One region of the Luteibacter sahnii genome, then DNA from elsewhere that is predicted to be linked to it. Evidence: predicted binding sites of a transcription regulator. Region 1 holds the regulator's gene; the other holds the start of a gene.

Region 1 (5,893 bases):
GGTGGATACCGCCGGCCTGGCCGGTAACGATCCGAAGCTGCAGGAGCAGTTCGACACGCTCCGTGCCATGGCCGACCTGCGGGTCTGCCTGGTGCTGGCCGCCAACATGCAGTCGCAGGCGATCGATGGCGCCATCCGTGCCTATGCGCCGTTGGCGCCGCAGAGCGCGATCCTCACCAAGCTCGACGAGGCGCCGCTCATCGGCGGCGCCATCTCGGCCGTGATCCGCCACCGCCTGCCGCTGGACTACACCACCGACGGCCAGCGCGTGCCGGAGGACATCGCCTCGGCCGATGCGCGCAAGCTGGTGCTGCTGGCCGCCCAGCGGGTCAAGCAGCGCAACGACGAGCCCGATCACGCCATACTTGCCGAGCGTTTCGGCCTGTCCGCTTCCGTGCCGGTCTGACCGAGCGAGGCACTTCCATGAACATCGCTACCGCCCACACCTCCTTTTCTCCGGCAGTGACTTCCTCCATGAACACACACGTCGAAAACACCCAGGCCGCCGGACTCGAGTGGCTGTCCGACCGCCGTCCCACGCGCAGCATCGCGATCGCGGGCGGCAAGGGTGGCGTGGGCAAGACGACGGTGGCGGTCAACCTCGGCATGGCCCTGGCCATGGGCGGGCGCGACGTGCTGCTGCTGGATGCCGACCTGGGCATGGCCAACATCGACGTGCTCCTCGGCCTGCAGCCGGTGCGCCATCTGGGCCACATGCTCGAGGGTGCGTGCCGCATCGAAGACCTGGTGCTCGACGCCGCGCACGGCCTGAAGGTGATCCCGGCCACGTCGGGCACCCGCCGCATGGCCCAACTGCCGAACATCGAACATGCCGCGGTCATCCGGGCCTTCGACGAATACCCGCTGGCCCCCGAATACCTCATCGTGGACACCGCCGCCGGTATCTCGGACAGCGTGTCGATGTTCGCCGCGGCCTCGGACGAGGTGGTGGTCGTGGTGTGCGACGAGCCGGCCTCGCTCACCGACGCCTACGCGCTGATCAAGGTGCTCTCGCGCGAGTTCGCCGTGAACCGTTTCCGCATCGTGGCCAACATGGTCCGCCATGCGCAGGAGGGCCGGGCCCTCTTCGAAAAGCTTTCCCGCGTGACCAGTCGCTTTCTCGAGGTGTCCCTCGATTTCATGGGCATGGTTCCGCACGACGAATACCTGCGCCAGGCCATCCGTCGGCAGGCGGCGGTGGTCGACGCGTGGCCGAGCAGCCGGTCGGCGGTCGGATTCAAGAATCTGGCCAGGTCGGTCGATACATGGGGTGAACCCGAGCCCCGCGTGCAGGGACGGATCGGCTTCTTCGCCGACCGTGCCCATCTGGGAGGAGGGTTGCCGTTGTGAGCGTAGCGAGCGAATACCTTGAAATCACTCGGGTTCCGGCGGATCAACTGGTCAAGACCCATGCGCCGCTGGTGCGCCGGATCGCCTATCACCTGATGGGCCGGCTGCCGCCGAGCGTGGATGCGAACGACCTCATGCAGGCCGGGATGATCGGGCTGCTCGAGGCCGCGAGGAATTATTCCCCGACTCGCGCGGCCAGCTTCGAGACCTATGCGGGCATCCGCATACGGGGCGCGATGCTGGACGAACTGCGCAAGACGGACTGGACCCCGCGCTCCGTCCACCGGAAGTTGCGCGAGGTGGCGGAGGTGACGAGGCAGATTGAAAACGAGACGGGTGGCGACGCCGACGACGCGGAAGTGATGAAGCGCCTGGGCATCGACGCCATGGAGTACAACCAGATCCTGGCCGACGCGGCGAGCGCGCGTTTGCTGAGCCTGACGGCGCCCGAGGGCGACGAGGGCGCGGCGATCGACGTGGCCGATCCGGACGCCACCGGGCCCGACGGACTGTTCGAGCAGGACGGCATGCGCGAGGCGCTGGCCCAGTCCATCGACGGACTGCCCGAGCGCGAGAAGCTGGTGATGTCGCTGTACTACGATGACGAGCTCAACCTGAAGGAAATCGGTGCGGTGCTGGGAGTGAGCGAATCGCGCGTGTGCCAGATCCATGGCCAGGCGCTCATTCGGCTCCGCGCTCGCATGTCAGGCTGGAAAGACAAACCCTGACGGCATTCCGGTGCCGTCGCCGGTCAAAGAAAAACGCGCAGTAGGCGGAGAGACGTTTTGGACAAGAACATGAAAATCCTGGTGGTGGACGACTTTTCCACCATGCGGCGCATCGTCAGGAACCTGCTGGTGGAGCTGGGCTTCACCAACACGCTGATCCAGGAGGCCGAAGACGGCAATGCCGCGCTCGCGCTCCTGCGCTCGCAGTCGTTCGACCTGGTGGTGACCGACTGGAACATGCCCAACATGACGGGCATCGACCTGCTCCGCGCCATCCGCGCCGACGCCAATCTCAAGGCGATGCCGGTGCTGATGGTCACGGCGGAAAACAACCGCGACCAGATCATCGCCGCGGCGCAGAGCGGCGTGAACGGCTACGTGGTCAAGCCGTTCACGGCGGTCACGCTCAAGGAAAAACTCGACAAGATTTTCGAACGTCTCGCCGCGGCGGCGGGCTGAGGAGCAGGCATGAACACGACGATTTCCGCTGGCCAGGACGTGGCCCCCGAACTGCGCGAGCTGCTCGACGCCGACGACGCCACCGCCTTCGAACAGGCGCTGGACCGCCTGATCCGTAGCCGTGAACAGCACATTTTCCTCGCCCTGGGCCACCTCGCCCGCGACCTGCACGAGTCCGCCCGCCGGCTCGCCGCCGACATCTCGCACGATGGTAACCCGGGCAACATGGGCGACGCGCGCAAGCACCTGCGCGACGTGCTCGAGATGAGCTCGCAGGCGGCCCATCGCACGCTCGACTTCAGCGAGCGACTCCGCCCGCAGGCACAGTCGCTCGCCCGCGACGCCGACGAGGTGCTCGTGCTCGACCCGGCCGATGCGTCGTTCGCCTCCAGCGCCCGTGCGCTCGCCGTTCGCGTGGGCGACTTCGCGCAGAACTGCGACATCGGCCTGGGCGAGATGGTCGAGGCGCAGTCCTGGCAGGATCTCTCCGGCCAGCGCGTGGCCCGTGTCGAAGCCTTCATGGCCAAGGTCGAATCCTCGCTCGTCGAACTGGTGCGCCTGACCGGCTCGCTCGCCGGGGGCACCGCGCCGGCCGCGGAAAAAGTCAGCCAGGACGAAGTGGATCGCCTGCTCAGCGAATTCGGCTTCTGAGCGGCACGATGAGCGTGGAGCTGGACAACGAGCTGCTCAACGTCTTCCTGATCGAGGCGCGCGAACTGCTCGAGACCCTGGGCGAACAGCTCGTGGACCTCGAGGCCTCGCCGGGCGACGTCGACCTTCTGAACGCGGTGTTCCGTGCGTTCCATACCGTCAAGGGCGGTGCGGGCTTCCTCGGCCTGCACCCGATGGTGGAGCTGTGCCACCGCGCCGAAGACCTGCTCAACGAAGCCCGCAACGGCGCGATCGTGCTCAACGCGGGCTTCATGGACGCGTTGCTGGAGTCGCTCGACCTGCTCAACGACATGATGCGCGCCGCCGACGGCGGCGTGCCGATCGAGCCGGCCTCGCGTTCGCTGCTCGATCGCCTGCTGATCCCCGGCCGCGCCGCGTCCGCCCCGCCGGTGGCGCTGGCGACGCCGGTGTCCGCGCCGGTGGCGGCCGCGCCGGCGTCGCGGCCGCACGATCCCATCGAAGACGAATTCGAAGCCATGCTCGATGCCGCGCGCGCCGAGCAGGCGCCGGCGGCGGCCCCGTCGGGCACCATCAGTGACGACGAATTCGAAGCGTTGCTCGATTCGCTCTACGGTACCGGTGCGCCCGGCGCGGAGTCCGAGGCAACGGCGACACCGGCACCGGCACCCGCCCCCGTCGTCGCGGCGGCCGATCCGAACGTCATCAGCGACGACGAATTCGAAGCGTTGCTTGATTCCCTGCACGGCACCGCCGCACCGGGCGCGCATGCCGTCCCGCCGCCGCCAGCCCCCGCGCCCGTCGTCGCACCGGCGTCGGCCCCCGTCCCGACGCCTGCCGTCGTGGCCGCGCCCGCGCCGGGTCCGGTCGCGGAGACGCCGGCCCGCGGCGGCGAAAAACGCCAGGCGTCGGGGACCGACACCACCGTACGCGTCGACACTCACCGCCTCGACAACCTCGTCGACGCGGCGGGCGAGCTGGTGCTGGTGCGCAACCGCCTCACCAACCTCGCCCCGCGCGGCTCCAACGATCCGATGGAACGTGCCATCGGCGAGCTGGAGCGCGTGGCCGAAGACCTCCAGAACGCCGTGCTGCGCATGCGCATGCAGCCGGTCGGCAAGCTGTTTTCCCGTTTTCCGCGCATCGTCCGCGACCTGGCCCGTCAGCTCGGCAAAGAGATCGAACTGGTCACCGAGGGCGAAGACACCGACATCGATCGCACCGTGGTGGAGGCCCTGGCCGACCCGCTGGTGCATCTGCTGCGCAACGCCGTCGACCATGGCATCGAGATGCCCGAGGCACGCCAGGGCGAGGGCAAGCCCCGTCAGGGCACCGTACGCCTCGCCGCGGGCCAGTATGGCGACCGCATCGTCATCACGGTCACCGACGACGGCAAGGGCATGGACCCGGAAGTGCTCCGCCGCAAGGCCGTCGAAAAGGGCCTGATGGACGCCGAGCAGGCCGCGCGGCTGGACGAGCGCGAGTGCTACGAGATCGTCTTCCGCCCGGGCTTCTCCACGGCCAGCCAGGTGTCCGACATCTCCGGTCGCGGCGTCGGCATGGACGTGGTCAAGACCAAGATCGTCGAACTCGGCGGCACGCTGTCGATCGACTCGCGCGTCGGCCACGGCAGCACGGTACGCCTGTCGGTGCCGCTCACGCTGGCGATCCTTCGCGTGCTCATGGTGCGCGTCGGCCATCGCCTGCTCTCGCTGCCGATGTCCAACGTGGCCGAAGTGTTCGAACTGGCCGACGGCCAGGTGCAGCGCCTGGACGGCCGCGTCGTCGCCAATCACCGCAACCGCGCCTTGCCGCTGGCCGATCTCGGCCGCTGGGCGGGCGTGGCGGGGAAGGGCGGTCACGTGGTGGTGGTGCAGATCGGTCACCAGACGCTGGGCTGCCTGGTCGACGAGGTGCTCGGCCGCGAAGACGTCATGGCCAAGCCGCTCGGACCCTTCCTCAAGGACGTGCCCGGCGTGGCCGGCGCGACCATCACGGGCGACGGGCGCATCTCGCTCGTGCTCGACCTGGCCGGATTGGCCGACGATGCCGGGCAGGTGCTGCCCACGCTGAGGATGGCTGTCTGACATGGATGTCGTGAGTCTCGTCGGCACGATCCTGGCCTTCGTGGTCATCATCGTGGGAACCATCCTCAAGGGCTCCAGTCTCGACGCCCTGTGGAATCCCGCCGCCTTCGTGATCGTGTTCCTCGGCACCTTCGCCGCCCTGCTCGTGCAGACGCCCGGCCCCGTGCTCAAGCGCGCGTGGTCCATGCTGCCGTGGGTGTACAACCCGCCCGACATCGAGTCGGAAGACCTCGTCACGCGCATCGTGGGATGGAGCGAGATCTCCCGACGCACCGGGCTCCTCGGGCTGGAGCCCGCGATCGAGCGCGAGACCGACCCGTTCATCCGCAAGGGGCTGCAACTGCTGGTCGACGGCACCGAGCCCGACGCGATGCGTTCGGTGCTCGAGGTGGAGGTCTACGCCCGCGAGCACACCGATCTTGAGGCGGCCAAGGTCTTCGAGAATGCCGGCACCTATTCGCCAACCATGGGCATCATCGGTGCCGTGATGGGGCTGATGGCGGTCATGCAGAACCTCGCCGATCCCAGCAAGCTCGGCCACGGCATCGCCGCCGCCTTCGTCGCGACCATCTACGGCATCGGCCTGGCCAACCTGCTGGCGTTGCCGATGTCCTCGCGCCTGAAGGGCCTGGCCCGCAA
Region 2 (5,893 bases), 210 kb from region 1:
CAACTCCGCACCCACCTGCGGGCCGACGAAGGAGTAGCTCTTCATCGATGCGTCGGGACGGGCCACCTGGATCGCCTTCACGACGTCCTTGGCGACTCGCGAGGCGACGTCATCGCTCATGGAGGCTTCGCCGTTCTTGGCGTCGTCCTTGGGCAGGAGTCGCACGGCCACCTCGCGGGTGCCGCCGACCGCCTGCACCAGCGGATTGTCCACGCCGCTCTTCTCGAGCGCGGCGCGCACGTCATTGGTGTCGACCGGGTTCTGGAAGGCGACCGAGACGGACACGCCGCCGAGGAAGTCCTGCCCGTAGTTGAAGCCCCGCACGCCGATCAGCGCCGCCGAGGCGACGATCAGCAACACGGCCAGCCCGATGCTGAAGCGGCGCAGGCCGAGGAAGTTGAAGTTCGCGTTGTGATTGAAGATTTCCATGGCGTCCCTCCCGTCAGACCGACAGGGTCTTGAGCTTGCGGCCGCCGTGGATCAGCGCCGTGATGGCATGGGTCACCGTCACCGACGTGAACATCGACGTGAGGATACCGATGAACAGCGTGACGCCGAAGCCTTTGATCGGGCCCGAGCCCATGGTCATCAGGCCCAGCGCCGCGAGGAGGTGGGTCACGTTCGCGTCGAGAATCGTCGCCCATGCCTTGTCGTAGCCCGTGCGGATCGACGCGAGCGGCGACGAACCGTTGCGCAGTTCTTCACGGATACGTTCGCAGATGAGCACGTTGGCATCGATCGCCATACCCAGTGTCAGCACGATACCGGCAATGCCGGGCATGGTGAGGGTCACGTGGATCAGCGACATCACCGCCACGAGGAGCACCAGGTTGAAGAACAGCGCGATGTCGGCCACCAGGCCGAAAAGCTTGTAGTAGATGGCCGCGGCCACCAGCACCAGCCCGAGGCCGAGCATCACCGCCTTGAAGCCCTTGTCGATGTTGTCGGCACCCAGGCTGGGACCGATGACGCTTTCGCCGACGATGTCCACGGGCACCGCGAACGAACCGCCGCGCAACAGCAACGCCAGTTCGGACGCTTCCGCGTCGGACGGCAGGCCGTTGGTCTGGAACTTCTTGCCGAACGGGCTACTGATGTTGGCGTAGTTGATCACCTCGTCGACGATCTTGGGCGTTTTGACTTCCTTGCCGTCGACCATCTTCGTTTCGGTGGTGCGCGTGGTGTAGAGCACCGCCATCGGCTTGCCGACGTTGTTGTTGGTGAACTCCTGCATCTTGCGCGCGCCGGAGCTGTTGAGCGTGACGCTCACCATGGGCGTGCCGTTCTGCGGGTCGCGGCCCGACTGGGCGTCGACGAGTTCGTCGCCGCTGGCGATCACCGACTTGCTGAGCAGGTAGGGTCGACGGTCGCGACCGAAGTAAAGCTTGGCATCCGGCGGCACGTTGCCCGTGCGCGCGGCCTCCATGGCTTCCTGCGAGGTGTAGAGGCCGGCGCGATACTGCAGCGAGGCCACGGCACCGATGATCTTCTTCGCCTCGGCGGTGTCCTGCACGCCCGCGAGTTCCACCACGATCTGGTTGGTGCCCTGCTGCTGGATGAGCGGCTCGGACACACCCAGCGCGTTGACGCGCTGGCGCAGGGTGGTGAGGTTCTGGGTGATCATGCCCTGGGAGATCTCGCGCAGCTTCGCCGGCTTGATCGTCGCGTTGAGCGCAAAACGGTTACCCGTCGACGGGCCGTCGGCCACCTGCAGCTCCGGGTAATCGGAGCCGATCAGCGACGCTGCCTGCTGGCGATCGGCCTCGGTACGCAACACCACGTTGACGCCCTGGCCGCGTGCGTTGCGGCTGACCGAGTCGTAGTTGACCTTCTTGTCGCGCAGCATCGAGCGGATGTCGTCGGTGTAGCGCGTTTCCTGGGTGTCGATGACGGCGTTCTTGTCGACTTCCATGAGGAAGTGGACGCCACCCTGGAGATCGAGGCCCAGCGGCATCGAGTTGGCGTTGATCGCCTGCAGCCAGGCCGGCACGGTGCTGGCCTGGTTCAGCGCCACCGTGTAGTTGTCGCCGAGGCCCGTGCGAAGCGCTTCGGACGCCTTCGACTGTGCATCCGCGCCGCCGAAGCGCGCGAGCAGGCGGCCGGCCTTGTCGTCGATCTGGATCGATGTGGCGGGCACCTTCGCGGCGGCGAGGAGACCTTCCACCTTGCCCTTGAGGCTGGCATCGATCGTGGTGCCGCGGTTGCCGGAGATCTGCACGGCTGGCTGCGGCGGGAAAGCGTTCGGCAGGGCGTAGACGATGCCGAACAGCAGCACGATCACGACAAGCGCGTATTTCCAGCGTGGAAAATCACTCATGTGTATGGCATTCCATGGGAGCGGCCGTACGCCGGCCGCGACAGACGCGTTTGGAAGAAAAAGCTCAGGACTTCTTCAGGCTGCCCTTCGGCAACACCTGGGTGATCGCGCCTTTCTGCACCTGGACGACGGTGCCCGGCGCGATCTCGACGCGCACGAACGACTCGCCGACGTCGTCGATGCGACCGGCCAGGCCACCGCTCATCACCACCTCGTCGCCCTTGGCGAGCGCGGCCAGCAGCGCGCGGTGCTCCTTCTGGCGCTTCATCTGCGGGCGGATCATCATGAAATAGAAGATGCCGAAAAGCACCGCCATCATGATCAGCGGCGACAGGCCGAGGGCGCCGCCCTGGGCACCGCCGGCGGTGGGAGCGGCTTGCAGCGCAAGCGTGGCAATCGTCGTGAGGCTCATCAGATTTCTCGCAAGTCATGGAACGGCCAAGGAAAACCGGCCATTCACGTAAAAAGATCGTGGATTATGCCACGCACCCCGGCGGTTATGAACCGCGTCCCGCTCTGGCTTTGGGGACGGCAAGGCCCCCGCGCAAGGGCGCTCAGCCGTCGACGATGGCCTTTCGGCGGGCTTCGTAAAAATCCGCGACGAAGTCGTCGAGGGTGCCCGCCTCGATCGCACCGCGCAGTCCGGCCATCAACCGCTGGTAGTGACGCAGGTTGTGCATCGTGGCGAGCTGACTGCCAAGGATCTCGTTGCAGCGGTCGAGGTGGCGCAGATAGGCCCGGGAAAACCCGCCCGCACAGGCGTAACAATCGCAACCCTCTTCGATCACGCGCGTATCGGTGGCGAACTTCGCGTTACGGATACGTAACGTACCCTCACGGGTAAACAGGAACCCGTTGCGGGCGTTCCGCGTCGGCATGACGCAGTCGAACATGTCGATACCGCGCCGCACGGCTTCCACGATGTCTTCGGGACGGCCCACGCCCATGAGATAGCGCGGCCGGTCGGCCGGCAGCACCGGCAGGGTGACGTCGAGGGTATGGTTGCGTTCGGCTTCCGGTTCGCCAACGGCCAGGCCGCCCACGGCATAGCCGTCGAAGCCAATCGCCATCAGCTGCTCGGCTGAGCGGTGGCGGAGCGATTCGAACGTGCTGCCCTGGACGATGCCGAACAGGGCGTTCGGGTTCTTCAGGTCGTCGAACGACCGGCGCGAGCGCTCGGCCCAGCGCAGGCTGAGCTCCATGGAATCGGAGGCCACCTTTTCGGTGGCCGGGTACGGCGTGCACTCGTCGAAGATCATCGCGACGTCCGAGTCGAGCACTTTCTGGATGCGCATCGATTCCTCCGGCGAGAGGAACACTTTCGAGCCGTCCACGGGCGACGCGAACGTCACGCCTTCTTCGGTGATCTTGCGCTTGTGCGCCAGCGAAAACACCTGGAACCCACCCGAATCGGTGAGGATCGGCTTGTCCCACCCGATGAATCGGTGCAGCCCACCGAACTCCCCGACGATGTCCAGTCCCGGCCGCAGGAACAAGTGGAAGGTGTTGCCGAGGATGATTTCCGCGCCGATGTCGAGCACGTCGCGGGGCGTCATGGCTTTCACTGAGCCATAGGTCCCCACGGGCATGAACGCGGGGGTTTCCACGGTGCCACGGCCGAAACGGAGACGGCCGCGCCGTGCCGCGCCGTCGGTGGCGAGGAGATCGAAGGGGAGGGTCATGGGGAAGATTGTAGCAGTGCGGGAGGTGGCGGTTGGGAAGCGGGGGCGTGGTTCGGCGGGAGGCTGAGGGGGTGGGTGGATGGGCGGTTGGGCGCTTTGGGGGCTTGATGGTTTGGGTGCTTGGGAGGTGCTTGAGAGATGGGGGGCGGGAAGTGGGGGCGTGGTCCGGCAGGCGCGCGAGGGAACCGAATGCGTGACGGACGCGCGCCCCCGCGTGACGTGTCCAGTACCCTCAGGCGCACGCCGGGGTGGCGCCCCCACTTCCCGCCCCCCATCTCCTGACCCCCACCTCCCAAGCGCCCACCCACACGTCCCATCCCCCTAAAGTTCCCGCGTCCCCCGCCGATTCTCCTAACCACAGGAGCGGCCCCATGGGGGTGCCGCCCAGGCCCCCCCGGAGGACCTGCGCCTTGAACATCCTGCCGACGAGTTTCGCTGCCCAGCTTTGGGCCGGCGCGGCTGCGGGCACCACGGCCGCCGTCGACGCATGGCGGGTGGGCACGTTGCTGTCGGCGCGGGTGATGGGCCAGACCGACGTGGGCAAGGTGTTGCTCGATATCGGCGGCATGACGGTCGAAGCCGATCCGGCGGGCACCTCGTTGCCGCAACAGTTCCAGGTGCGCGTGCTGACGCAAGGGCCGCAACCGCAGCTGGAGGTGATCGCCGCGCCGCCGGAAGAGCGGTTCGCGATGCAGGGACTACGCGAGCGACTTCCCCAGCAGAACGGCTACGCGTCGTTGCTGGGCACGCTCGCGACGCTGGCGCGCCGCCCGTTGGCGCGTGCCCTGCCCGCCCCTTTACGCGCAGCGCTGGCCACGCTCGAAAGCGCCATCGTCAAACCCGAAACACTCGCCTCGCCCGAAGGCATGAAGGAAGCGATCGCCAAGAGTGGCGCGTTCCTGGAGGCCAACCTCGCCCAGCCCGAGGAACCGATGCCAGCGGATGACGACTTTAAGGCGGCCTTGCTCGTCCTGCGCCGGGCGCTGGCGGATGTGCCGACGTCGCGACCGGGTACCGTTCCCGGCCGCCCGGCGACCGACACCCCACCCCCGCTCGCCCAGCGCGCGCTCGTCGCGCAACCGCGCGCCGCCGAACTGCCCCTCACCGAGAACGACATCGAGTCGCTGGTGAGCCAGTTGCGCACGGACGTACGCGCGGCGATTTCCCGGGTGGAGATCGGCCAGCTCGAATCCCAGCCACAGGCGGGGCTATGGATGCTCGAGATTCCCCTGGCCGGTGTGCGCGGGGGCTACGACGTGCTCCAGTTGCGCATCGAAGAAGGCAAGCCGTCCGCCGGTGAGGTGGATGGCGCCTGGACCGTCGGTTTCGCCATCGATCCGCCGACGCTGGGACCGGTGCAGGGCGAAATCCAGCTGCGTATGCCCCGCGTCACCGTGCGCCTGTGGGCGCAGCACGTGGAGACGGTGTCGCACCTGGAGGCGTCGTTCGTGTCGCTGCGTCGCCAATTGGAAAAAAGCGGGCTTCAACTCGACCAGTTCTCGTGCCTGCATGGCATACCCGTGCCCACGGGCGCGTACAGCGCGGTGCTGCTCGAGGCCCGCGCATGACGACGTCGCTTCCTTCGCCGCGCCGCAGCGTGCGGCTGCGACTGGCCACGCCTACCAGCAACGGCAGCACGCAGCGGATCGACGCCGACGGCGTGCGTTCGATGCTCGAACGCGCCCAGGCCATGGGCCTGGCGCCGCACCTGGATCCCCAGATCGCCACCCTGCTCGCTGCCGTACGGTTGCGCGAGGACGTGCCGCCGGAACTGTATGCCGCGCTGGCCGCGGTCGTGGGGACATTGCTGGCGGCGGCAAACGATTGACGTCGTGTGAACGTTGCTCGGCGATGCGATCGGCTCCCCACCGTCGGTCGACGGTTTGACGAACGT

The links. The regulator FliA, encoded in region 1, starts transcription of late flagellar genes. The targets are predictions, from matches to a motif close to TAAAGTTTNNCNNNCNNNGGCCGATAA.
Region 2: the regulator FliA is predicted to act here: its motif matches at 4,322-4,348, upstream of fliK (flagellar hook-length control protein FliK).

Annotation. Positions count from the first base shown of each region.
Region 1 covers NZ_JAQLOK010000001.1:492,508-498,400, forward strand. Annotated here, with positions in the region: gene flhF (flagellar biosynthesis protein FlhF) at 1-406, shown strand, start outside; gene PI246_RS02355 (nucleotide-binding protein) at 475-1,350, shown strand; gene PI246_RS02360 (RNA polymerase sigma factor FliA) at 1,347-2,078, shown strand; gene cheY (chemotaxis response regulator CheY) at 2,136-2,537, shown strand; gene PI246_RS02370 (protein phosphatase CheZ) at 2,547-3,188, shown strand; gene PI246_RS02375 (chemotaxis protein CheA) at 3,197-5,254, shown strand; gene PI246_RS02380 (flagellar motor protein) at 5,256-5,893, shown strand, end outside.
Region 2 covers NZ_JAQLOK010000001.1:281,775-287,667, reverse strand. Annotated here, with positions in the region: gene secF (protein translocase subunit SecF) at 1-429, opposite strand, end outside; gene secD (protein translocase subunit SecD) at 443-2,317, opposite strand; gene yajC (preprotein translocase subunit YajC) at 2,382-2,729, opposite strand; gene tgt (tRNA guanosine(34) transglycosylase Tgt) at 2,872-3,999, opposite strand; gene fliK (flagellar hook-length control protein FliK) at 4,410-5,567, shown strand; gene PI246_RS01295 (flagellar biosynthesis protein) at 5,564-5,827, shown strand.